Regions from separate parts of the Acidocella sp. C78 genome, predicted to be linked through region 1. Evidence: riboswitches for the same ligand, from Rfam matches in the RefSeq annotation. Region 1 holds a riboswitch; each other region holds the start of a gene.

Region 1 (5,424 bases):
AGCGTGTTCTGGCACGAGAAGGGCTGGCGCCTCTACCGCACGGTGGAAGCCTATATGCGCCGCCGCCAGGAGGAATTCGGCTATATCGAGGTCCGCACCCCGCAGCTGCTCGACCGCAAGCTCTGGGAAGCCTCCGGCCACTGGGACAATTACCGCAGCCACATGTTCATCGCCGAGGTCGAGGACGAGGACAAGGTCCTCGCCGTCAAGCCGATGAACTGCCCCTGCCACGTGCAGATCTTCAATCACGGCCTGCGCTCCTACCGCGAGCTGCCGCTGCGCATGGCCGAGTTCGGCGCCTGCCACCGCTACGAGCCCTCCGGCGCGCTGCACGGCATCATGCGCGTCCGCGCCTTCGCCCAGGACGACGCGCACATCTTCTGCACCGAGGACCAGATCGCCGGCGAAACCGTCCGCTTCGTCGAAATGCTCCGCCGCGTCTACGCCGATTTCGGCTTCCCCGATTTCGCGGTGAAATTCGCCGACCGCCCGACCCCCCGCTCCGGGTCGGACGAGGTGTGGGACAAGGCCGAGGCCGCGCTCCGCTCGGCCTGCGAAACCGCCGGCGTCGCCTTCACCGTCAATCCCGGCGAGGGCGCCTTCTACGGCCCGAAACTCGAATTCGTCCTCCGCGACGCGATCGGGCGGGACTGGCAGTGCGGCACGCTCCAGGTCGATTTCGTCCTCCCCGAGCGGCTCGACGCCTCCTACGTCACCGCCGAATCCGGCCGCGCCCGCCCGGTCATGCTGCACCGCGCGATCGTGGGCAGTTTCGAGCGCTTCATCGGCATCCTGATCGAGAACTGCGCCGGCCGCTTCCCGCTCTGGCTCGCCCCCACCCAGGCGGCCGTCGCCAGCATCGTCACCGACGCCAACGACTATGCCGAGACGGTCGCGGCGAAACTCAAGGCCGCCGGCCTCGCCGTCGTCACCGACACCCGCAACGAGAAGATCAACGCCAAGGTGCGCGACCTCTCGCTCGCTCTGGTGCCGAACATCCTCGTCGTCGGCCGCCGCGAGGCCGAGCAGCAAACCGTCTCGATCCGCCGCCTCGGCTCCGACAAGCAGGACAGCATGACCCTCGACGAGGCCATCGCCACCCTCAAGGCAGATGCCACCCCGCCCGACCTGCGCTAGTTTCCTGCGCTAGTTTTTTGCTCCTTTGTTGCTCCGCCCGCCCGTGCGGGACAGGCGACGCCCGAACGGGAGCAGCGGGGAGCAAAAACATTGCCCACCCCCGGGCAAATATGTTCTTGTTCCGTTCATGGATGTCGCCCGCCGCTTCCGCGCCTTGATCGACACGCTGTGCGACGCCGTCGCGCGGCGCGGCGCGGCCGGCGTCTTCGGCCCCGAGAGCGGCGCCCTCACCATCCTGCTCTGGACCCGCCTACGCCGCTACGCCACATTTTTGATCCGCCTCTGCGATAACCAGGTTTCTGCTCCGCGTCCGCGTCCCACTCGCCACCGCGAGCGCCGGCCGGTGGATCGCGCAAGGCTCGCCTTGCCCCGCCGCCCCGCCTGGCTGCTCGCGCCGGTCCCCGAGGCCGTCGCCGCCGCCGGCCAGCTCCGCGCCCTGCTCGCCGAACCCGAATTGCAGCGCCGCATCGCCGCCGATCCGCGCTTCGGCCGCATCCTCCGCCCGCTCTGCCGCACCCTCGGCCTCAAGCTCCCGGCCGCGCTCCGCCTGCCCCAGCGCCCGCGCAAGCGACGCCCCAAACCCGAAACCACACAAGCCCGCGCCGACGAGGCGGACGCGAAACTGCCGCGCCGCTTCCGCCCGCCCGCCTGGCTGCGCCGGCGCGAGCGCCCGCGCGGCCCGCCATGCTGGTAATCCGGTTCCGCCGCCCTTCAGCCGGCGTCCCCGCTCAGCCGAGCAGGGCGACCGCCCGCGCGCATTGCGCCGCCGCCTCGCGGATCGCGGGCACGATGCGGCGCATCACCTCGTCATGCGACACCCGCGCCACGTTGGTGGCGACATTGAGCGCCACCGCCTGCCGCGACCCCTTGCCCGGCACCGCGACCGCGACCGAGCGCAGGCCGAGTTCCAGCTCCTGGTCGTTGAGCGCGAATCCGTCCCGCCGCACCGCCGCCAGCCGGTCGAGCAGCAGCGCCGGGTCGGTGATGGTCGCCTGCGTGAAGCCCGGCAGCGTCCCGCGCCCATACCGCGCGCGCACCTCGTCGTCGCTCAGCGTCGCGAGCAGCGCCTGGCCCATCGAGGTCGCATGCGCCGGCAGCCTCGTGCCGACCCCGAGCGAGAGCGCCATCAGCCGCTGCGGCGCCGCCGACCGCGCGACATAGACGATGTCGGTCCCGTCCAGCACCGCCGCCGAGCTGGATTCGCCCAGCCGCTGGGTCAGCCCGGTCAGATAGGGTTCGATGAGTTCGGGAAAGCGCAGGCTGCCGAGATAGGCATAGCCCAGCTCCAGCACCCGCGGCGTGAGCGTGAACCACCGCTCGGTCTGCACCGCATAGCCGAGGTCGCACAGCGTGAGCAGAAACCGCCGCGCCGCCGAGCGCTGCAACCCGGTGACGCGGGCGGCGTCCGACAGCGTCATTTTCGGCCGCTCCGGCCCGAAGGCGCACAATATCGCCAGCCCGCGCGCGAAACTCTCCACGTGGTCGCGCGGGTTGGTCACGCTCGGGCGCGGCAGGGGCGATGCAACGGTCTCGTCTGGGGCACTGGGCATTCGTGCGTTCTGCGCACATGTCCCCTGCGGATGCAAGATGCCGGGGCGCGCGGGGCGAAAATCGTTAACCTGCCGCACGCGGAGCGCGAGCTTGCGGATTCCCCCCGCGCTTGTCCACAGGCTTATTCAGATTTCTGTGGACAACTCGCGCGAAGCCAGGCTCGTAACAAACTGATTTCGCTCCGTTGCCGCCTCAGCCCTTGACCCTCGCGCCGCTGCCGTCGGTCACGCTCACCTCGATCGGGATTCCGCGCGCGACCGAGGCGCCGACGGTGCAGAACTGCTCGAACTGGTCGAGAATCCGCTGCAAATGCCCGATCGTTCCCGCCTCGGCGGCGAAACCGATGGCGACATGGATCGCCTGCACCCGCAACCGCCGGGTCTCGTCGCGGTCCACCGTCGCCCGCGCGGTGGTGGTGATCGTCCCCGGCGTCTCGCGGAACTTGGTCATCGCGAAATGAAAGCTGGACGACATGCACGAGCCCACCGCCGCGAGCAGCAGCTGCACCGGCTCCGGCCCCGCCCCGCCGCCGAGCGGCGGCGGCTCGTCGGAGACCAGCGTCGGCAAGGCGCCGGCGAATGTGGTCTCGAACCGGAAATTCTCGATCTGCCGCAGGACGATCTCGTGCGTGTCGGCCATGGTCCATGTCTCCTTCTGTCCCCCCAATCTGCACCCGGCGCGCCGCCGCCGCCAGAGCGCCATCCGGCCACGCCCGACAGCCCGCCCTTGCCGCGCGCGGCCCAAGCCGGCATATCAGTCCGGTCACCGGTCCCGCGCGAGCGGGTGAAAAGGGAACATCGTGCGCTTCGGCCGGGCTTCATTGTCCCGGAAGCAAGTCGATGGCTGCCCCCGCAACTGTCAGCGGCGAGCCGGTGGTCCGTCCGCCCCGCAAGGGCGAGCCACTGAACCCGAACCGGTTTGGGAAGGCAGGGCCACCAGCGTCGAGCCGCGAGCCAGGAGACCTGCCGGTGTCGCACCAACCATGCTGCCGGGCGGGGTGCACCGGAAGCCGGAGCCGACCCATGACTGCACGTATCAGCGGCAGCGCCTGCCGCGCGCGTCCCCTCTCTCGCCAGGGAGAGAGCGCATGAGCATCGCCACCAATCTCGGGTTTCCCCGCATCGGCCGCCGGCGCGAGCTGAAAGCGGCGCTTGAGGCGCATTGGGCGGGCGAGCTGTCCGAAACCGCCCTGCGCGATGCCGCGAGGGCGCTGCGCGCCGAGTCCCAGGCGCTGCAACAGGGGCTGGGCATCGGCCACATCCCCTCCAACGACGCCCCGCTCTACGACCATGTGCTCGATACCGCCTGCATGTTCGGCGCCATCCCGCCGGGCTATGGCTGGCGCGGGGGGGAGGTGTCGCTCGCGACCTATTTCGCCCTCGCCCGCGGCGCCGGCGGGCACGATGCGCCGTCCGGCCTGCCCGCGCTCGAAATGACCAAGTGGTTCGACACGAATTATCACTACCTCGTGCCCCGTCTGTCCGCCGGGCAGCGCTTCACCCTTACCGCCAACCGCCCGCTGGAGCAGTTCCGCGAGGCGCTGGCCGGCCACCGCCGCACCCGGCCGGTGCTGCTCGGCCCGGTCTCGTTCCTGCTGCTCGCCAAGACCGATGACGGCTCCGACCCGCTCGACCTGCTCGCCCGCCTGCTGCCCTGCTACGCGCAGGTGCTGGCGGAACTGGCCGCCGAGGGCTGCGCCTGGGTGCAGATGGACGAGCCGGTTCTGGCACTCGACCTCTCGGGGCGGGCCCGTGCGGCGCTGACCCTTGCCTATGAAACCCTCGCCCGCGGCGCCACGCCGCGCCTGCTGCTCGCGAGCTATTTCGCGCCGATGGCCGACAACCTGCCCACGGCGCTCGCTTTGCCGGTCGCCGGCCTGCATCTCGACCTCGTGCGCGGCCGCGCCGATCTCGCGCCCACCCTCGCTGCGATCGGCCCGGCGCGCCATCTCTCGCTCGGCCTGATCGACGGGCGGAATGTCTGGCGGGCGGATCTGCGCGCCGCCCTCGCCACCGCGCGCGAGGCGGTGCGCGCGCTCGGCGGCACCGAGCGGCTGATGATCGCGCCGAGTTGCAGCCTGCTGCATGTGCCGGTCGATCTCGCGCAGGAAGACCGGCTCGACCCGGCGATCCGCCCGTGGCTCGCCTTCGCCACCCAGAAACTCGCCGAGATCGCCACCATCGCCCGCGGCCTCGACGAGGGCGAGAGCGCGATCGCCGAGGCGCTGGAGATCGCCGATGCGGCCCGCCGCAGCCGCGCCGAAAGCGCCCGCGTCCACCGGCCGGACGTCGCCGCCCGGCTGCTCACCGCGACAGCGGCGATGGAATCCCGCGCGCTGCCGCACGCCTCGCGGCGGGCCTTGCAGCGCCAGCGCCTCGACCTGCCCGCCTTCCCGACCACGACGATCGGCTCGCTGCCACAAACCGCCGGCGTGCGCCGGACCCGGGCGGCGCACGCCCGCGGCGAGATCAGCGCCGCCGCATACGATGAAGCGATCGCGACCTGGACCGAGGATGCGATCCGCGTGCAGGAACGGATCGGGCTCGACGTGCTGGTGCATGGCGAATTCGAGCGCAACGACATGGTCAAGTATTTCGGCGAGCAGCTCGACGGCTTCGCCTTCACCCGGCATGGCTGGGTGCAGTCCTATGGTAGCCGCTGCGTCGCCCCGCCGATCATCTGGGGCGATGTCGCGCGGCCCCGGCCGATGACGGTGCGCTGGGCGCGCCACGCCCA
Region 2 (5,424 bases), on a different contig from region 1:
GCCCAGGAGGCCGGGCATTTGCCGGCCGGCATGAACGCCGCCACACAGGCCGAGCTGCTGTTGGGCACCGTTGTCGCGCTGCGCACTTTCGCGCGGCTCGACCCCGATCCTGGCCGGCTGGACCGCCTTGTCGATGACGCCGTGAGCAGACTCACGAGGCCCGCGCCCACATCCATATGAACACATGCACCACCCGGACACGCCGCCAGTCTCCGCCGGCCTTGCGGCGTTGCTACGCGGAGTGCCGCCTGAGGAGAGCCTGAATGCGTGACCCCCTGAAGCTTTACGATCTCGCCGGCGCGGACGAACGCGTCCGGTTCAGCCCGAATTGCTGGCGCACCCGCTTCGCGCTCGCCCACAAGGGCCTGCCGTGCGAGACCGTGGTCTGGCGGTTCATGGAAAAGGACGCCATCGCATTTTCCGGCCAGGGCAAGGTGCCCGTGCTGGTCGATGGTACCCGGCATGTTCATGACAGCTGGACCATTGCCCTGTACCTTGAGGATGCCTACCCGGATCGTCCGAGCCTGTTCGGCGGCGCCGCCGGCCGCGGCCTCGCCCGCTTCGTGAACCAGTGGACCAGCGAGGCGGTACACCCCGCGATCGCGAAGGTTGTGCTGCCCGACCTCGTGGACATTCTGCACGAGGGCGACCGCGAGTATTTCCGCACGACGCGCGAGGCCGCTTTCGGCACCACGGTGGGCGCGCTGCGGGCGGCGCGCGAGGAGAATCTCGCCGCGCTCCGCGCCACGTTGCGCCCGCTTCGCAGCACGCTGGCCGATCAGAAATTCCTCGCCGGCGACGCTCCGAACTATGCGGACCATGTGGCCTTCAGCGCCTTCCTCTGGGCGCATGCCTCGACCCCGGTAAAGATCCTCGCCGAGGATGACACGCTGCACGCCTGGTGCGGCCGCATGTTCGACGCTTATGACGGGCTGGCACGCAGCCTGCCGGCCGCCGCCTGAACGGGAGACATCCAATGTCCGCGATCGAGGGTATCCGCGCCTGCGTGTTCGACGCCTATGGCACGCTGTTCGATTTCGGCTCCGCCGTCGCCCGCTGTCCGGATGTGCCGGATGACCGGCGCGCCGCGCTGGTGACGCTCTGGCGGGACAAGCAGCTGCAATACACCTGGTTGCGCAGCCTACAGAACCTCTACACCGATTTCGAGACCGTCACCGCCGACGCGCTCGATTTCGCGCTGGAAGCGACCGGCCTCGCCGACCCGAAGCGGCGCGAGTCGCTGCTCGCACTCTATCGTATCGTCTCGGCCTATCCCGAGGTAAAGGCGACGCTGGGCACGCTGAAGGCAAAAGGAATCGCCACGGCGATCCTCTCCAACGGCACTCCCGCGATGCTCGCCGCGGCCATCGCCCATGCCGGGATTGGCGACGAGCTTGACCATGTGCTTTCGGTCGAGGCGGTGGGCGTGTTCAAGACCGATCCGCGCGTCTACCAGATGGTGCCGGCGCGCCTCGGCGTCGAGCGCAAGGAAGTCTGCTTCGTCTCATCCAATGGCTGGGATGCCTACGGCGCCTCGGCCTTCGGCTTCCGTGTCGCCTGGTGCAACCGCGCGAAGCAGCCGGCGGAGCGGCTGCCGGGCACGCCCGACGCCATGATCGGCGATCTGTCCGCCCTGCCCGGCCTGCTCGGCCTCGGCTGAGGCGCCGCTTGCGCCAGCCGGGACGGCGGCGCTAGATTGAGAGCAGGAACCGGTGGCCCGCAAGGGCTGAAACGGGAACGCAGAAGGGCGAAGTTTCGCCCCGTCTGCGGCTGCCCCCGCAACTGTGAGCGGCGAGGCGCGTTCATCCGGGCCATTGCGAGGCGGCACAGACCGCCCGCGAGAAGGCCGAACGCGCCAATGACCCGCGAGCCAGGAGACCGGCCGGTTCCGAGACCATGCGCGCGCATCCGGGCGGGGTGAACCGGGAGCGAAGGGTGAAGTCCCGAAGCCTTCGGTCGCCCTGATGGCAGCGCCCGCCCCGCCGGGCGCCGGACCGGAGACTCCTCATGCGCGACTTCGCGCGACACATATCTTTGATCACCCTGACCTTGTGCGGGGCGCTCGCCACTGCGCACGCCCAGAGCGAGCAGCTTCCCGCCGGCACCGTACCGATCGAAACGGTGACCGCCTCGTATGTGCGGACACCGATCGCCGACACCCCCGCATCGGTCACGGTCATTACCGCGGCCGAATTACGCCGGCGCGGTGTATCCACCATCGCCCAGGCGCTCGCCACCGTCCCCGGGCTGAACGTGGTGCAACTGGGTGGGCCGGGGGCCCAGACCTCGGTCTTCATCGACGGCACGAATTCCGAGGACGTGCTGGTGCTGCGCGATGGCGTGCCGGTCAACGACCCCTCGGTGGCCAACGGCGCGTTCAATTTCGGCAATCCCGGCATTGGCGATATCGCACGGATCGTCGTGGTCCGCGGCCCGATGTCGGGCCTCTACGGTTCGGGCGCGATCGGCGGTGTCATCAACCTGATCAGCAAGCGCGGGCACGGCGCGCCGCATGTCGATTACGACATTGCCGGCGGCTTTCCCGGCCAGGGCGAAGGCAGTGTTACACTTTCCGGCCGGAGCGGGAAGTTTGATTACGCAATCACCGGTTCGCTCATCGAGCAGGCCGGGTTCGACGCGACGGCGCGGCGCCTTGCCGTCTATGCCGGGCATCGCGATCCGTTCCGCTACAAGCTTGGCGCCGTCAATCTCGGCTACACGCCCATCGCCGGCACGCGGATCTCGGTGATCGTCCGCGCCCGGCAGACCGGCAGCCAGTATCCCGATCTCGGCTACCCGATCTTCGATGATCCCTATGAAAACAGCTACGATTCCAACGTTTTTGTTCGCTTCGGGGTGAAATCCCACCTGTTCGACAACCGGCTGACCACCGCGCTCGACATCGCCCATGTCCAGGACGACCGCCGCTACCTCACCTTGTTCGACCCCGCCGACCCCAATCAGTATGCCGGCGACAGCGGCTATCGCGGCGACCGCACAGTGATCCAATGGAACAACGTGGTCCGTCTTCCCGATTTCGGGCCTTTGGCAGGGTCGGACCTCGTGGCCGGCATTGAAAGCATTCACGACACCGCAATCGAGAACCTCAACGAGAATTTTTTCGGATTTCCCTATCTGGCGAGCCTCGACGCCTCGCAATCCACCACCGCCGCGCATCTCGGCGCGCAGACCACCGTGGCGCGCCGCCTTTCGGTGCAGGGCGCCATCCGTGCGGATTCGGTCAGCGGCTACGGCACCGTGGTCACCGAGCGCGGCGGCCTCGTCCTCGCGCTGCCCGCCATCGACACACGGTTGAAAGCCTCGGCGGGCAGCGGCTTTCTCGCCCCCTCACTCTACGACCTGCACGGCATCGACAGTTATGGCTATCACGGTAACCCGAACCTCCACCCCGAACACTCGATCGGCTACCGGTTTGGTTTCGAGACCGTCCTGCCCGCCTTCGGCATGGCCGACGCGGTCACGCTGCGGATGAGCTATTTCCATCAGGACATCTCGAACCTGTTCCAGTACACATCGCTGCCCGACGGCACCAGCACGGAGGAAAACGTCGCCCGCGCCCGCATTCACGGCGTCGAGGCCGGCATCGGCTTCGCGCCGGCGCCCTGGCTCTCCGGCCAGATCGACTACACCCGCACCATCGCCCGTGATGTTGCGACGGGCGCCGCCCTCCTGCGCCGGCCGGAAAACGCCGGATCGCTCACCGTCTCGATCCGTCCCATCCCGGCGCTGTCGATCGAACCCGCCATCCGCTATGTCGGCCGTTTCTCCGATTACCTCTACGCCAATTCCGGCTATCCGGCCGGGATCGGCCTTGCCCGGCCCGGCACGATCGCCAATCTCGCGGTCAACTACCGGGTTAGCCGCGCGCTCACCCTCTTCGCGATCGGCCGCAACCTGACCAACTCGCCCTTCGAGCCGGCAAACGGCGTGCAAATCCCCGGCCAGAACTTCCTCTTCGGCCTGAGAGGCACGATCGGCGGATGATGTCCGCATCCCGGCTCGGCGCGCCGCATACGACATATTCGTGAAAGGCATATGTTGCGATGCACAAAAAACTTGAAACAGGCAGGGCAACCGACATATAGTGCGATGCAGCAAACAACACGTTGTTTGCTTTCTTGGACGTTTCCTCCCTAAACTTGGCGGCCTTGTGGCCGCCATTTTTTTTGCTCGCTCCACGTCCTGTCGTGATGTGGCCCTTCCAAAAAAATCGCTTGCCTTCATCCATCAGCCGTTTACTTTACGCATGGCAGCTATATCACAAAAGCAAGAAGGACGGGACGAATGGTACTTTCAAGGCGCAATGCTCTTCGAGGAGCGGCAGGCTCGGTTCTCCTCGCTTCGGCAAGCCCCATCGCCCGTGCGGCGGACAAGGTCTATCACCTTGGGATTACGCTTCCCCTGACCGGTGCCGATGCCGAGGCCGCGCACCTGATCCTGCACGGCGCGCAACTCGCCATCAAGCTGGCCAACCAGAGCGGCGAACTGGGCGACATCCGGCTTGAGCCGATGATCCTGAACAACGCCACAGCGACCGCCGGCCAGTACGACCCGGCGCAGGCCGCCACCAACGCGCGCAAGCTGGCGGGCACGCGCACCGTTCTCGCCAATGTCGGCCCCGAGATGAGCGGCTCGGGCAAAGCGATGGCGCCGATCCTTTCGATGGCCAGTCTCGCGACCATCACCCCCTCCTCCACCGCGCCGGACATCACCAGCCCGACCTATGCCGGCGAGTTCGATCCGGGCGGCAAGCCGATCTATTTCCGCACCGTGACGACCGATGCCTATCAGGGCCCGAACATGGCGAATTTCTACGCCGAGGTGCTGAAGGCGAAAAGCGTCTACCTCCTCGATGACAGCGGCGCCTATGGCGTCGGCCTCGCCAACGCCTTCGAGGCCCAGGCGCGCAAGAAGGGCATGAAGGTCCTCGGCCGCGATCGGCTCGACCCCAAGGCCGCCGACTATTCCGCCGTGCTCACCAAGATCGCCGCGACCAAGCCAGCCTCGCTCTATTACGGCGGCACGATGCAGGCCGGCGTGAAACTGGTGAAGCAGAGCTACCAGATCATTCCGCACGTGATCAAAGGCGGCGGCGACGGCATTCTGAGCCCCGAGATGATGACGGCCGCCGGTTTTCCCGCCGCCGAGGGCTGGTATGGCACCAACGCCTCGCCGCATGTGGTCGATGACCCCAAACTCGCGAACTGGGTCGCGCTCTATACGAAAACCTACGGCGTCGCGCCGGACGACTACGCCATCACCGCCTACGACGCCGCCCTCGTCGCCATCGCCGGGATCAAGGCGGTGCAGAAGGCCGGCAAGCCGCTCACCGCCGCCACTGTGCGCGACGCGATCGCGAGCGTGCATGTCAACGGCTTGCAGGGGCCGATCAGCTTCGACAAG
Region 3 (5,424 bases), on a different contig from region 1:
CGCCGCACGGGCGATGGGGCTTGCCGAAGCGAGGAGAACCGAGCCTGCCGCTCCTCGAAGAGCATTGCGCCTTGAAAGTACCATTCGTCCCGTCCTTCTTGCTTTTGTGATATAGCTGCCATGCGTAAAGTAAACGGCTGATGGATGAAGGCAAGCGATTTTTTTGGAAGGGCCACATCACGACAGGACGTGGAGCGAGCAAAAAAAATGGCGGCCACAAGGCCGCCAAGTTTAGGGAGGAAACGTCCAAGAAAGCAAACAACGTGTTGTTTGCTGCATCGCACTATATGTCGGTTGCCCTGCCTGTTTCAAGTTTTTTGTGCATCGCAACATATGCCTTTCACGAATATGTCGTATGCGGCGCGCCGAGCCGGGATGCGGACATCATCCGCCGATCGTGCCTCTCAGGCCGAAGAGGAAGTTCTGGCCGGGGATTTGCACGCCGTTTGCCGGCTCGAAGGGCGAGTTGGTCAGGTTGCGGCCGATCGCGAAGAGGGTGAGCGCGCGGCTAACCCGGTAGTTGACCGCGAGATTGGCGATCGTGCCGGGCCGGGCAAGGCCGATCCCGGCCGGATAGCCGGAATTGGCGTAGAGGTAATCGGAGAAACGGCCGACATAGCGGATGGCGGGTTCGATCGACAGCGCCGGGATGGGACGGATCGAGACGGTGAGCGATCCGGCGTTTTCCGGCCGGCGCAGGAGGGCGGCGCCCGTCGCAACATCACGGGCGATGGTGCGGGTGTAGTCGATCTGGCCGGAGAGCCAGGGCGCCGGCGCGAAGCCGATGCCGGCCTCGACGCCGTGAATGCGGGCGCGGGCGACGTTTTCCTCCGTGCTGGTGCCGTCGGGCAGCGATGTGTACTGGAACAGGTTCGAGATGTCCTGATGGAAATAGCTCATCCGCAGCGTGACCGCGTCGGCCATGCCGAAGGCGGGCAGGACGGTCTCGAAACCAAACCGGTAGCCGATCGAGTGTTCGGGGTGGAGGTTCGGGTTACCGTGATAGCCATAACTGTCGATGCCGTGCAGGTCGTAGAGTGAGGGGGCGAGAAAGCCGCTGCCCGCCGAGGCTTTCAACCGTGTGTCGATGGCGGGCAGCGCGAGGACGAGGCCGCCGCGCTCGGTGACCACGGTGCCGTAGCCGCTGACCGAATCCGCACGGATGGCGCCCTGCACCGAAAGGCGGCGCGCCACGGTGGTCTGCGCGCCGAGATGCGCGGCGGTGGTGGATTGCGAGGCGTCGAGGCTCGCCAGATAGGGAAATCCGAAAAAATTCTCGTTGAGGTTCTCGATTGCGGTGTCGTGAATGCTTTCAATGCCGGCCACGAGGTCCGACCCTGCCAAAGGCCCGAAATCGGGAAGACGGACCACGTTGTTCCATTGGATCACTGTGCGGTCGCCGCGATAGCCGCTGTCGCCGGCATACTGATTGGGGTCGGCGGGGTCGAACAAGGTGAGGTAGCGGCGGTCGTCCTGGACATGGGCGATGTCGAGCGCGGTGGTCAGCCGGTTGTCGAACAGGTGGGATTTCACCCCGAAGCGAACAAAAACGTTGGAATCGTAGCTGTTTTCATAGGGATCATCGAAGATCGGGTAGCCGAGATCGGGATACTGGCTGCCGGTCTGCCGGGCGCGGACGATCACCGAGATCCGCGTGCCGGCGATGGGCGTGTAGCCGAGATTGACGGCGCCAAGCTTGTAGCGGAACGGATCGCGATGCCCGGCATAGACGGCAAGGCGCCGCGCCGTCGCGTCGAACCCGGCCTGCTCGATGAGCGAACCGGTGATTGCGTAATCAAACTTCCCGCTCCGGCCGGAAAGTGTAACACTGCCTTCGCCCTGGCCGGGAAAGCCGCCGGCAATGTCGTAATCGACATGCGGCGCGCCGTGCCCGCGCTTGCTGATCAGGTTGATGACACCGCCGATCGCGCCCGAACCGTAGAGGCCCGACATCGGGCCGCGGACCACGACGATCCGTGCGATATCGCCAATGCCGGGATTGCCGAAATTGAACGCGCCGTTGGCCACCGAGGGGTCGTTGACCGGCACGCCATCGCGCAGCACCAGCACGTCCTCGGAATTCGTGCCGTCGATGAAGACCGAGGTCTGGGCCCCCGGCCCACCCAGTTGCACCACGTTCAGCCCGGGGACGGTGGCGAGCGCCTGGGCGATGGTGGATACACCGCGCCGGCGTAATTCGGCCGCGGTAATGACCGTGACCGATGCGGGGGTGTCGGCGATCGGTGTCCGCACATACGAGGCGGTCACCGTTTCGATCGGTACGGTGCCGGCGGGAAGCTGCTCGCTCTGGGCGTGCGCAGTGGCGAGCGCCCCGCACAAGGTCAGGGTGATCAAAGATATGTGTCGCGCGAAGTCGCGCATGAGGAGTCTCCGGTCCGGCGCCCGGCGGGGCGGGCGCTGCCATCAGGGCGACCGAAGGCTTCGGGACTTCACCCTTCGCTCCCGGTTCACCCCGCCCGGATGCGCGCGCATGGTCTCGGAACCGGCCGGTCTCCTGGCTCGCGGGTCATTGGCGCGTTCGGCCTTCTCGCGGGCGGTCTGTGCCGCCTCGCAATGGCCCGGATGAACGCGCCTCGCCGCTCACAGTTGCGGGGGCAGCCGCAGACGGGGCGAAACTTCGCCCTTCTGCGTTCCCGTTTCAGCCCTTGCGGGCCACCGGTTCCTGCTCTCAATCTAGCGCCGCCGTCCCGGCTGGCGCAAGCGGCGCCTCAGCCGAGGCCGAGCAGGCCGGGCAGGGCGGACAGATCGCCGATCATGGCGTCGGGCGTGCCCGGCAGCCGCTCCGCCGGCTGCTTCGCGCGGTTGCACCAGGCGACACGGAAGCCGAAGGCCGAGGCGCCGTAGGCATCCCAGCCATTGGATGAGACGAAGCAGACTTCCTTGCGCTCGACGCCGAGGCGCGCCGGCACCATCTGGTAGACGCGCGGATCGGTCTTGAACACGCCCACCGCCTCGACCGAAAGCACATGGTCAAGCTCGTCGCCAATCCCGGCATGGGCGATGGCCGCGGCGAGCATCGCGGGAGTGCCGTTGGAGAGGATCGCCGTGGCGATTCCTTTTGCCTTCAGCGTGCCCAGCGTCGCCTTTACCTCGGGATAGGCCGAGACGATACGATAGAGTGCGAGCAGCGACTCGCGCCGCTTCGGGTCGGCGAGGCCGGTCGCTTCCAGCGCGAAATCGAGCGCGTCGGCGGTGACGGTCTCGAAATCGGTGTAGAGGTTCTGTAGGCTGCGCAACCAGGTGTATTGCAGCTGCTTGTCCCGCCAGAGCGTCACCAGCGCGGCGCGCCGGTCATCCGGCACATCCGGACAGCGGGCGACGGCGGAGCCGAAATCGAACAGCGTGCCATAGGCGTCGAACACGCAGGCGCGGATACCCTCGATCGCGGACATTGGATGTCTCCCGTTCAGGCGGCGGCCGGCAGGCTGCGTGCCAGCCCGTCATAAGCGTCGAACATGCGGCCGCACCAGGCGTGCAGCGTGTCATCCTCGGCGAGGATCTTTACCGGGGTCGAGGCATGCGCCCAGAGGAAGGCGCTGAAGGCCACATGGTCCGCATAGTTCGGAGCGTCGCCGGCGAGGAATTTCTGATCGGCCAGCGTGCTGCGAAGCGGGCGCAACGTGGCGCGGAGCGCGGCGAGATTCTCCTCGCGCGCCGCCCGCAGCGCGCCCACCGTGGTGCCGAAAGCGGCCTCGCGCGTCGTGCGGAAATACTCGCGGTCGCCCTCGTGCAGAATGTCCACGAGGTCGGGCAGCACAACCTTCGCGATCGCGGGGTGTACCGCCTCGCTGGTCCACTGGTTCACGAAGCGGGCGAGGCCGCGGCCGGCGGCGCCGCCGAACAGGCTCGGACGATCCGGGTAGGCATCCTCAAGGTACAGGGCAATGGTCCAGCTGTCATGAACATGCCGGGTACCATCGACCAGCACGGGCACCTTGCCCTGGCCGGAAAATGCGATGGCGTCCTTTTCCATGAACCGCCAGACCACGGTCTCGCACGGCAGGCCCTTGTGGGCGAGCGCGAAGCGGGTGCGCCAGCAATTCGGGCTGAACCGGACGCGTTCGTCCGCGCCGGCGAGATCGTAAAGCTTCAGGGGGTCACGCATTCAGGCTCTCCTCAGGCGGCACTCCGCGTAGCAACGCCGCAAGGCCGGCGGAGACTGGCGGCGTGTCCGGGTGGTGCATGTGTTCATATGGATGTGGGCGCGGGCCTCGTGAGTCTGCTCACGGCGTCATCGACAAGGCGGTCCAGCCGGCCAGGATCGGGGTCGAGCCGCGCGAAAGTGCGCAGCGCGACAACGGTGCCCAACAGCAGCTCGGCCTGTGTGGCGGCGTTCATGCCGGCCGGCAAATGCCCGGCCTCCTGGGCGTGTTCAAGCCGTTCCTGGAAAAACCGCTGAACGTCGCCAAGACGCGTCGCGACGATCGTCCTCGCTTCAGGGGACAGGGGGCCGCCATCCATCGCCGTGTTCACCAGCAGGCAGCCGAGATGTAGCGGATCGTCCCGCGAAAGGTCGCGGATCTGGCCGAGAAAATCGGCAATCGAGGCGATCGGGTCGGAATTCGCGGCGAGCTCTTCAAGAACAGGCGTCAAGCCGTCATCAGCGTAGCGCTCGAGCGCCGCGCGGAACAGGCCGTCCTTGTCGCCATACCGATGGTACAGCGCGGCCGCGCTGAGACCGGTTGCCTCCGTCAGGTCGCGTAGAGACGTGCCTGCGTAGCCATTCTGTCTGAAGACCGGGATTGCCCGGTCGAGAACGTCATCGTCAGTCAGGAGGCGTGGGCGTGGCATATTACTCTTGATCTCGACTGCATTACCAATTCCAATATAATAAACCGATCATTATAAAACAACCCGTCCGGCGCGGCGGATTGGCACATATGGTGTGACGTATGATATATGAAACCTCTCTCGTCTACTTTATCGATCCGATGTGCGCATGGTGCTGGGGTTTTGCGCCGGTGATGGATGAGATTCGCGCACGCTATGCCCGCCGGACGAGCATTCGCATCGTTCTCGGCGGCCTGCGGCGAGACGTGCGTTCGCCCATGGATGCGGCGGCGAAAAGTCTGACGTCAGCCCATTGGGAGCGGGTGCAAGACGCGTCCGGGCAGCCCTTCGATCATGCGTTTTTCGACCGCGAAGGCTTTTTCTACGATAGCGAAATGGCTTGTCGTGCCATTGTCGCAGCCCGTCGCCGCTCGGCGGAGGACGCGTTCATCCTTCTGGGCAACATCCAGCGGTCTTTCTATTTATGCAACGAGGATGTGACGGATCCGGTGGTGCTGGCGGGAATCGCGGCGCGCCAGGGGTTCGGCGCGGAGATTTTCCGGGATCTGCTCCGCTCCGACGACCTTGGCGCGGAAACGCGGCAAGACTTCGCGCTGACGCAGAAATCCGGCA
Region 4 (5,424 bases), on a different contig from region 1:
GAGCAAAAACATTGCCCACCCCCGGGCAAATATGTTCTTGTTCCGTTCATGGATGTCGCCCGCCGCTTCCGCGCCTTGATCGACACGCTGTGCGACGCCGTCGCGCGGCGCGGCGCGGCCGGCGTCTTCGGCCCCGAGAGCGGCGCCCTCACCATCCTGCTCTGGACCCGCCTACGCCGCTACGCCACATTTTTGATCCGCCTCTGCGATAACCAGGTTTCTGCTCCGCGTCCGCGTCCCACTCGCCACCGCGAGCGCCGGCCGGTGGATCGCGCAAGGCTCGCCTTGCCCCGCCGCCCCGCCTGGCTGCTCGCGCCGGTCCCCGAGGCCGTCGCCGCCGCCGGCCAGCTCCGCGCCCTGCTCGCCGAACCCGAATTGCAGCGCCGCATCGCCGCCGATCCGCGCTTCGGCCGCATCCTCCGCCCGCTCTGCCGCACCCTCGGCCTCAAGCTCCCGGCCGCGCTCCGCCTGCCCCAGCGCCCGCGCAAGCGACGCCCCAAACCCGAAACCACACAAGCCCGCGCCGACGAGGCGGACGCGAAACTGCCGCGCCGCTTCCGCCCGCCCGCCTGGCTGCGCCGGCGCGAGCGCCCGCGCGGCCCGCCATGCTGGTAATCCGGTTCCGCCGCCCTTCAGCCGGCGTCCCCGCTCAGCCGAGCAGGGCGACCGCCCGCGCGCATTGCGCCGCCGCCTCGCGGATCGCGGGCACGATGCGGCGCATCACCTCGTCATGCGACACCCGCGCCACGTTGGTGGCGACATTGAGCGCCACCGCCTGCCGCGACCCCTTGCCCGGCACCGCGACCGCGACCGAGCGCAGGCCGAGTTCCAGCTCCTGGTCGTTGAGCGCGAATCCGTCCCGCCGCACCGCCGCCAGCCGGTCGAGCAGCAGCGCCGGGTCGGTGATGGTCGCCTGCGTGAAGCCCGGCAGCGTCCCGCGCCCATACCGCGCGCGCACCTCGTCGTCGCTCAGCGTCGCGAGCAGCGCCTGGCCCATCGAGGTCGCATGCGCCGGCAGCCTCGTGCCGACCCCGAGCGAGAGCGCCATCAGCCGCTGCGGCGCCGCCGACCGCGCGACATAGACGATGTCGGTCCCGTCCAGCACCGCCGCCGAGCTGGATTCGCCCAGCCGCTGGGTCAGCCCGGTCAGATAGGGTTCGATGAGTTCGGGAAAGCGCAGGCTGCCGAGATAGGCATAGCCCAGCTCCAGCACCCGCGGCGTGAGCGTGAACCACCGCTCGGTCTGCACCGCATAGCCGAGGTCGCACAGCGTGAGCAGAAACCGCCGCGCCGCCGAGCGCTGCAACCCGGTGACGCGGGCGGCGTCCGACAGCGTCATTTTCGGCCGCTCCGGCCCGAAGGCGCACAATATCGCCAGCCCGCGCGCGAAACTCTCCACGTGGTCGCGCGGGTTGGTCACGCTCGGGCGCGGCAGGGGCGATGCAACGGTCTCGTCTGGGGCACTGGGCATTCGTGCGTTCTGCGCACATGTCCCCTGCGGATGCAAGATGCCGGGGCGCGCGGGGCGAAAATCGTTAACCTGCCGCACGCGGAGCGCGAGCTTGCGGATTCCCCCCGCGCTTGTCCACAGGCTTATTCAGATTTCTGTGGACAACTCGCGCGAAGCCAGGCTCGTAACAAACTGATTTCGCTCCGTTGCCGCCTCAGCCCTTGACCCTCGCGCCGCTGCCGTCGGTCACGCTCACCTCGATCGGGATTCCGCGCGCGACCGAGGCGCCGACGGTGCAGAACTGCTCGAACTGGTCGAGAATCCGCTGCAAATGCCCGATCGTTCCCGCCTCGGCGGCGAAACCGATGGCGACATGGATCGCCTGCACCCGCAACCGCCGGGTCTCGTCGCGGTCCACCGTCGCCCGCGCGGTGGTGGTGATCGTCCCCGGCGTCTCGCGGAACTTGGTCATCGCGAAATGAAAGCTGGACGACATGCACGAGCCCACCGCCGCGAGCAGCAGCTGCACCGGCTCCGGCCCCGCCCCGCCGCCGAGCGGCGGCGGCTCGTCGGAGACCAGCGTCGGCAAGGCGCCGGCGAATGTGGTCTCGAACCGGAAATTCTCGATCTGCCGCAGGACGATCTCGTGCGTGTCGGCCATGGTCCATGTCTCCTTCTGTCCCCCCAATCTGCACCCGGCGCGCCGCCGCCGCCAGAGCGCCATCCGGCCACGCCCGACAGCCCGCCCTTGCCGCGCGCGGCCCAAGCCGGCATATCAGTCCGGTCACCGGTCCCGCGCGAGCGGGTGAAAAGGGAACATCGTGCGCTTCGGCCGGGCTTCATTGTCCCGGAAGCAAGTCGATGGCTGCCCCCGCAACTGTCAGCGGCGAGCCGGTGGTCCGTCCGCCCCGCAAGGGCGAGCCACTGAACCCGAACCGGTTTGGGAAGGCAGGGCCACCAGCGTCGAGCCGCGAGCCAGGAGACCTGCCGGTGTCGCACCAACCATGCTGCCGGGCGGGGTGCACCGGAAGCCGGAGCCGACCCATGACTGCACGTATCAGCGGCAGCGCCTGCCGCGCGCGTCCCCTCTCTCGCCAGGGAGAGAGCGCATGAGCATCGCCACCAATCTCGGGTTTCCCCGCATCGGCCGCCGGCGCGAGCTGAAAGCGGCGCTTGAGGCGCATTGGGCGGGCGAGCTGTCCGAAACCGCCCTGCGCGATGCCGCGAGGGCGCTGCGCGCCGAGTCCCAGGCGCTGCAACAGGGGCTGGGCATCGGCCACATCCCCTCCAACGACGCCCCGCTCTACGACCATGTGCTCGATACCGCCTGCATGTTCGGCGCCATCCCGCCGGGCTATGGCTGGCGCGGGGGGGAGGTGTCGCTCGCGACCTATTTCGCCCTCGCCCGCGGCGCCGGCGGGCACGATGCGCCGTCCGGCCTGCCCGCGCTCGAAATGACCAAGTGGTTCGACACGAATTATCACTACCTCGTGCCCCGTCTGTCCGCCGGGCAGCGCTTCACCCTTACCGCCAACCGCCCGCTGGAGCAGTTCCGCGAGGCGCTGGCCGGCCACCGCCGCACCCGGCCGGTGCTGCTCGGCCCGGTCTCGTTCCTGCTGCTCGCCAAGACCGATGACGGCTCCGACCCGCTCGACCTGCTCGCCCGCCTGCTGCCCTGCTACGCGCAGGTGCTGGCGGAACTGGCCGCCGAGGGCTGCGCCTGGGTGCAGATGGACGAGCCGGTTCTGGCACTCGACCTCTCGGGGCGGGCCCGTGCGGCGCTGACCCTTGCCTATGAAACCCTCGCCCGCGGCGCCACGCCGCGCCTGCTGCTCGCGAGCTATTTCGCGCCGATGGCCGACAACCTGCCCACGGCGCTCGCTTTGCCGGTCGCCGGCCTGCATCTCGACCTCGTGCGCGGCCGCGCCGATCTCGCGCCCACCCTCGCTGCGATCGGCCCGGCGCGCCATCTCTCGCTCGGCCTGATCGACGGGCGGAATGTCTGGCGGGCGGATCTGCGCGCCGCCCTCGCCACCGCGCGCGAGGCGGTGCGCGCGCTCGGCGGCACCGAGCGGCTGATGATCGCGCCGAGTTGCAGCCTGCTGCATGTGCCGGTCGATCTCGCGCAGGAAGACCGGCTCGACCCGGCGATCCGCCCGTGGCTCGCCTTCGCCACCCAGAAACTCGCCGAGATCGCCACCATCGCCCGCGGCCTCGACGAGGGCGAGAGCGCGATCGCCGAGGCGCTGGAGATCGCCGATGCGGCCCGCCGCAGCCGCGCCGAAAGCGCCCGCGTCCACCGGCCGGACGTCGCCGCCCGGCTGCTCACCGCGACAGCGGCGATGGAATCCCGCGCGCTGCCGCACGCCTCGCGGCGGGCCTTGCAGCGCCAGCGCCTCGACCTGCCCGCCTTCCCGACCACGACGATCGGCTCGCTGCCACAAACCGCCGGCGTGCGCCGGACCCGGGCGGCGCACGCCCGCGGCGAGATCAGCGCCGCCGCATACGATGAAGCGATCGCGACCTGGACCGAGGATGCGATCCGCGTGCAGGAACGGATCGGGCTCGACGTGCTGGTGCATGGCGAATTCGAGCGCAACGACATGGTCAAGTATTTCGGCGAGCAGCTCGACGGCTTCGCCTTCACCCGGCATGGCTGGGTGCAGTCCTATGGTAGCCGCTGCGTCGCCCCGCCGATCATCTGGGGCGATGTCGCGCGGCCCCGGCCGATGACGGTGCGCTGGGCGCGCCACGCCCAGTCGCTCACCGCCCGCCCGGTGAAGGGGATGCTGACCGGGCCGGTGACGATGCTGCAATGGTCGTTCGTCCGCGACGACCTGCCGCGCGAGGCCGTCTGCCGCCAGATCGCGCTGGCCCTGCGCGACGAGGTGGCCGATCTCGATGCCGCCGGCCTGCCCATCATCCAGGTGGACGAGCCGGCCCTGCGCGAGGGCCTGCCGCTGCGCGACGCCGATCGCGGCGCCTATCTGCGCTGGGCGGTGTCCTGCTTCCGCCTCGCCACCGCCGCGGTCCGCGACGACACGGCGATCCACACCCACATGTGCTACGCCGAGTTCCACGACATCATGCCGGCCATCGCCGCCATGGACGCGGACGCGATCTCGATCGAGACCGCGCGCAGCCGGATGGACCTGCTGGAGGCCTTCGCCCGCGACGGCGCCCACGCCTATCCGGCCGAAATCGGCCCCGGCGTGTGGGACATCCACAGCCCGCGCGTTCCGCCCGAGGCGGAAATCCTCGCCCTGCTCCGCCTCGCCCGGGAAAAGCTGGCGGACGAGCAGCTCTGGGTGAACCCGGATTGCGGGCTCAAGACCCGCAACTGGCGCGAGGTGGTGCCGGCGCTGGAAAACCTGGTCGGCGCCGCGCGCCGGCTGCGGGCCGAGGCCGCGGCGGCGTGACGCCCGGCCGCCCTGCCGGCACGGCCACGCCGGCAGGGCGGGCTTGCATCCACTTGCAATGGCGGGCTTGCATCCCGCGCGCCGCGACTCCAGAAAAGTGCGAAGGCACCGCGCCGCGCGGCGCCGGCACGCGAGGAGAACGACGATGACCAAGCCGCGCAAGACGCCCGAGGAGCTGCGCAGCCATCGCTGGTTCGGGGCGTCCGACCTGCGCAGCTTCGGCCATCGCTCGCGGATCAAGCAGCTCGGCCACGCGCCCGAGGATTACGCCGGCAAGCCGGTCATCGCCATCGTCAACACCTGGAGCGGCCTCGCCCACTGCCACGGCCATTTCCCCCAGCGCGTCGAGGCGATCCGCCGCGGCGTGCTGCAGGCGGGCGGCTTTCCGGTCGAGATTCCGGTGATGGCGCTGCCGGAGAATTTCGTGAAGCCGACGACGATGCTCTATCGCAACCTGCTCGCGATGGAGGTCGAGGAAAGCCTGCGCTCGCTGCCGGTGGACGGCGCGGTGCTGATGGGCGGCTGCGACAAGACCACGCCGGCCACCATCATGGG

The links. A riboswitch is a leader RNA that binds a small molecule or an ion and turns the genes downstream of it on or off. The one in region 1 is predicted to bind cobalamin.
Region 2: another riboswitch for cobalamin. It lies ahead of ACIDOCELLA78_RS000000101065 (TonB-dependent siderophore receptor); the one in region 1 lies ahead of metE (5-methyltetrahydropteroyltriglutamate--homocysteine S-methyltransferase).
Region 3: another riboswitch for cobalamin. It lies ahead of ACIDOCELLA78_RS84750 (TonB-dependent siderophore receptor); the one in region 1 lies ahead of metE (5-methyltetrahydropteroyltriglutamate--homocysteine S-methyltransferase).
Region 4: another riboswitch for cobalamin. It lies ahead of metE (5-methyltetrahydropteroyltriglutamate--homocysteine S-methyltransferase); the one in region 1 lies ahead of metE (5-methyltetrahydropteroyltriglutamate--homocysteine S-methyltransferase).

Annotation. Positions count from the first base shown of each region.
Region 1 covers NZ_CAJQZK010000038.1:10,903-16,326, reverse strand. The annotation lists gene thrS (threonine--tRNA ligase) at 1-1,137, shown strand, start outside; gene ACIDOCELLA78_RS000000111940 (hypothetical protein) at 1,265-1,831, shown strand; gene ACIDOCELLA78_RS000000111935 (IclR family transcriptional regulator C-terminal domain-containing protein) at 1,866-2,687, opposite strand; gene ACIDOCELLA78_RS000000111930 (OsmC family protein) at 2,881-3,327, opposite strand; cobalamin riboswitch at 3,438-3,673, shown strand; gene metE (5-methyltetrahydropteroyltriglutamate--homocysteine S-methyltransferase) at 3,776-5,424, shown strand, end outside.
Region 2 covers NZ_CAJQZK010000004.1:98,513-103,936, reverse strand. The annotation lists gene ACIDOCELLA78_RS000000101080 (TetR/AcrR family transcriptional regulator) at 1-180, shown strand, start outside; gene ACIDOCELLA78_RS000000101075 (glutathione S-transferase family protein) at 264-962, shown strand; gene ACIDOCELLA78_RS000000101070 (haloacid dehalogenase type II) at 977-1,660, shown strand; cobalamin riboswitch at 1,694-1,902, shown strand; gene ACIDOCELLA78_RS000000101065 (TonB-dependent siderophore receptor) at 2,008-4,005, shown strand; gene ACIDOCELLA78_RS000000101060 (branched-chain amino acid ABC transporter substrate-binding protein) at 4,306-5,424, shown strand, end outside.
Region 3 covers NZ_CAJQZK010000064.1:99,548-104,971, forward strand. The annotation lists gene ACIDOCELLA78_RS84745 (branched-chain amino acid ABC transporter substrate-binding protein) at 1-84, opposite strand, end outside; gene ACIDOCELLA78_RS84750 (TonB-dependent siderophore receptor) at 385-2,382, opposite strand; cobalamin riboswitch at 2,488-2,696, opposite strand; gene ACIDOCELLA78_RS84755 (haloacid dehalogenase type II) at 2,730-3,413, opposite strand; gene ACIDOCELLA78_RS84760 (glutathione S-transferase family protein) at 3,428-4,126, opposite strand; gene ACIDOCELLA78_RS84765 (TetR/AcrR family transcriptional regulator) at 4,210-4,812, opposite strand; gene ACIDOCELLA78_RS84770 (DsbA family protein) at 4,914-5,424, shown strand, end outside.
Region 4 covers NZ_CAJQZK010000097.1:9,687-15,110, reverse strand. The annotation lists gene ACIDOCELLA78_RS95625 (hypothetical protein) at 49-615, shown strand; gene ACIDOCELLA78_RS95620 (IclR family transcriptional regulator C-terminal domain-containing protein) at 650-1,471, opposite strand; gene ACIDOCELLA78_RS95615 (OsmC family protein) at 1,665-2,111, opposite strand; cobalamin riboswitch at 2,222-2,457, shown strand; gene metE (5-methyltetrahydropteroyltriglutamate--homocysteine S-methyltransferase) at 2,560-4,869, shown strand; gene araD (L-arabinonate dehydratase) at 5,015-5,424, shown strand, end outside.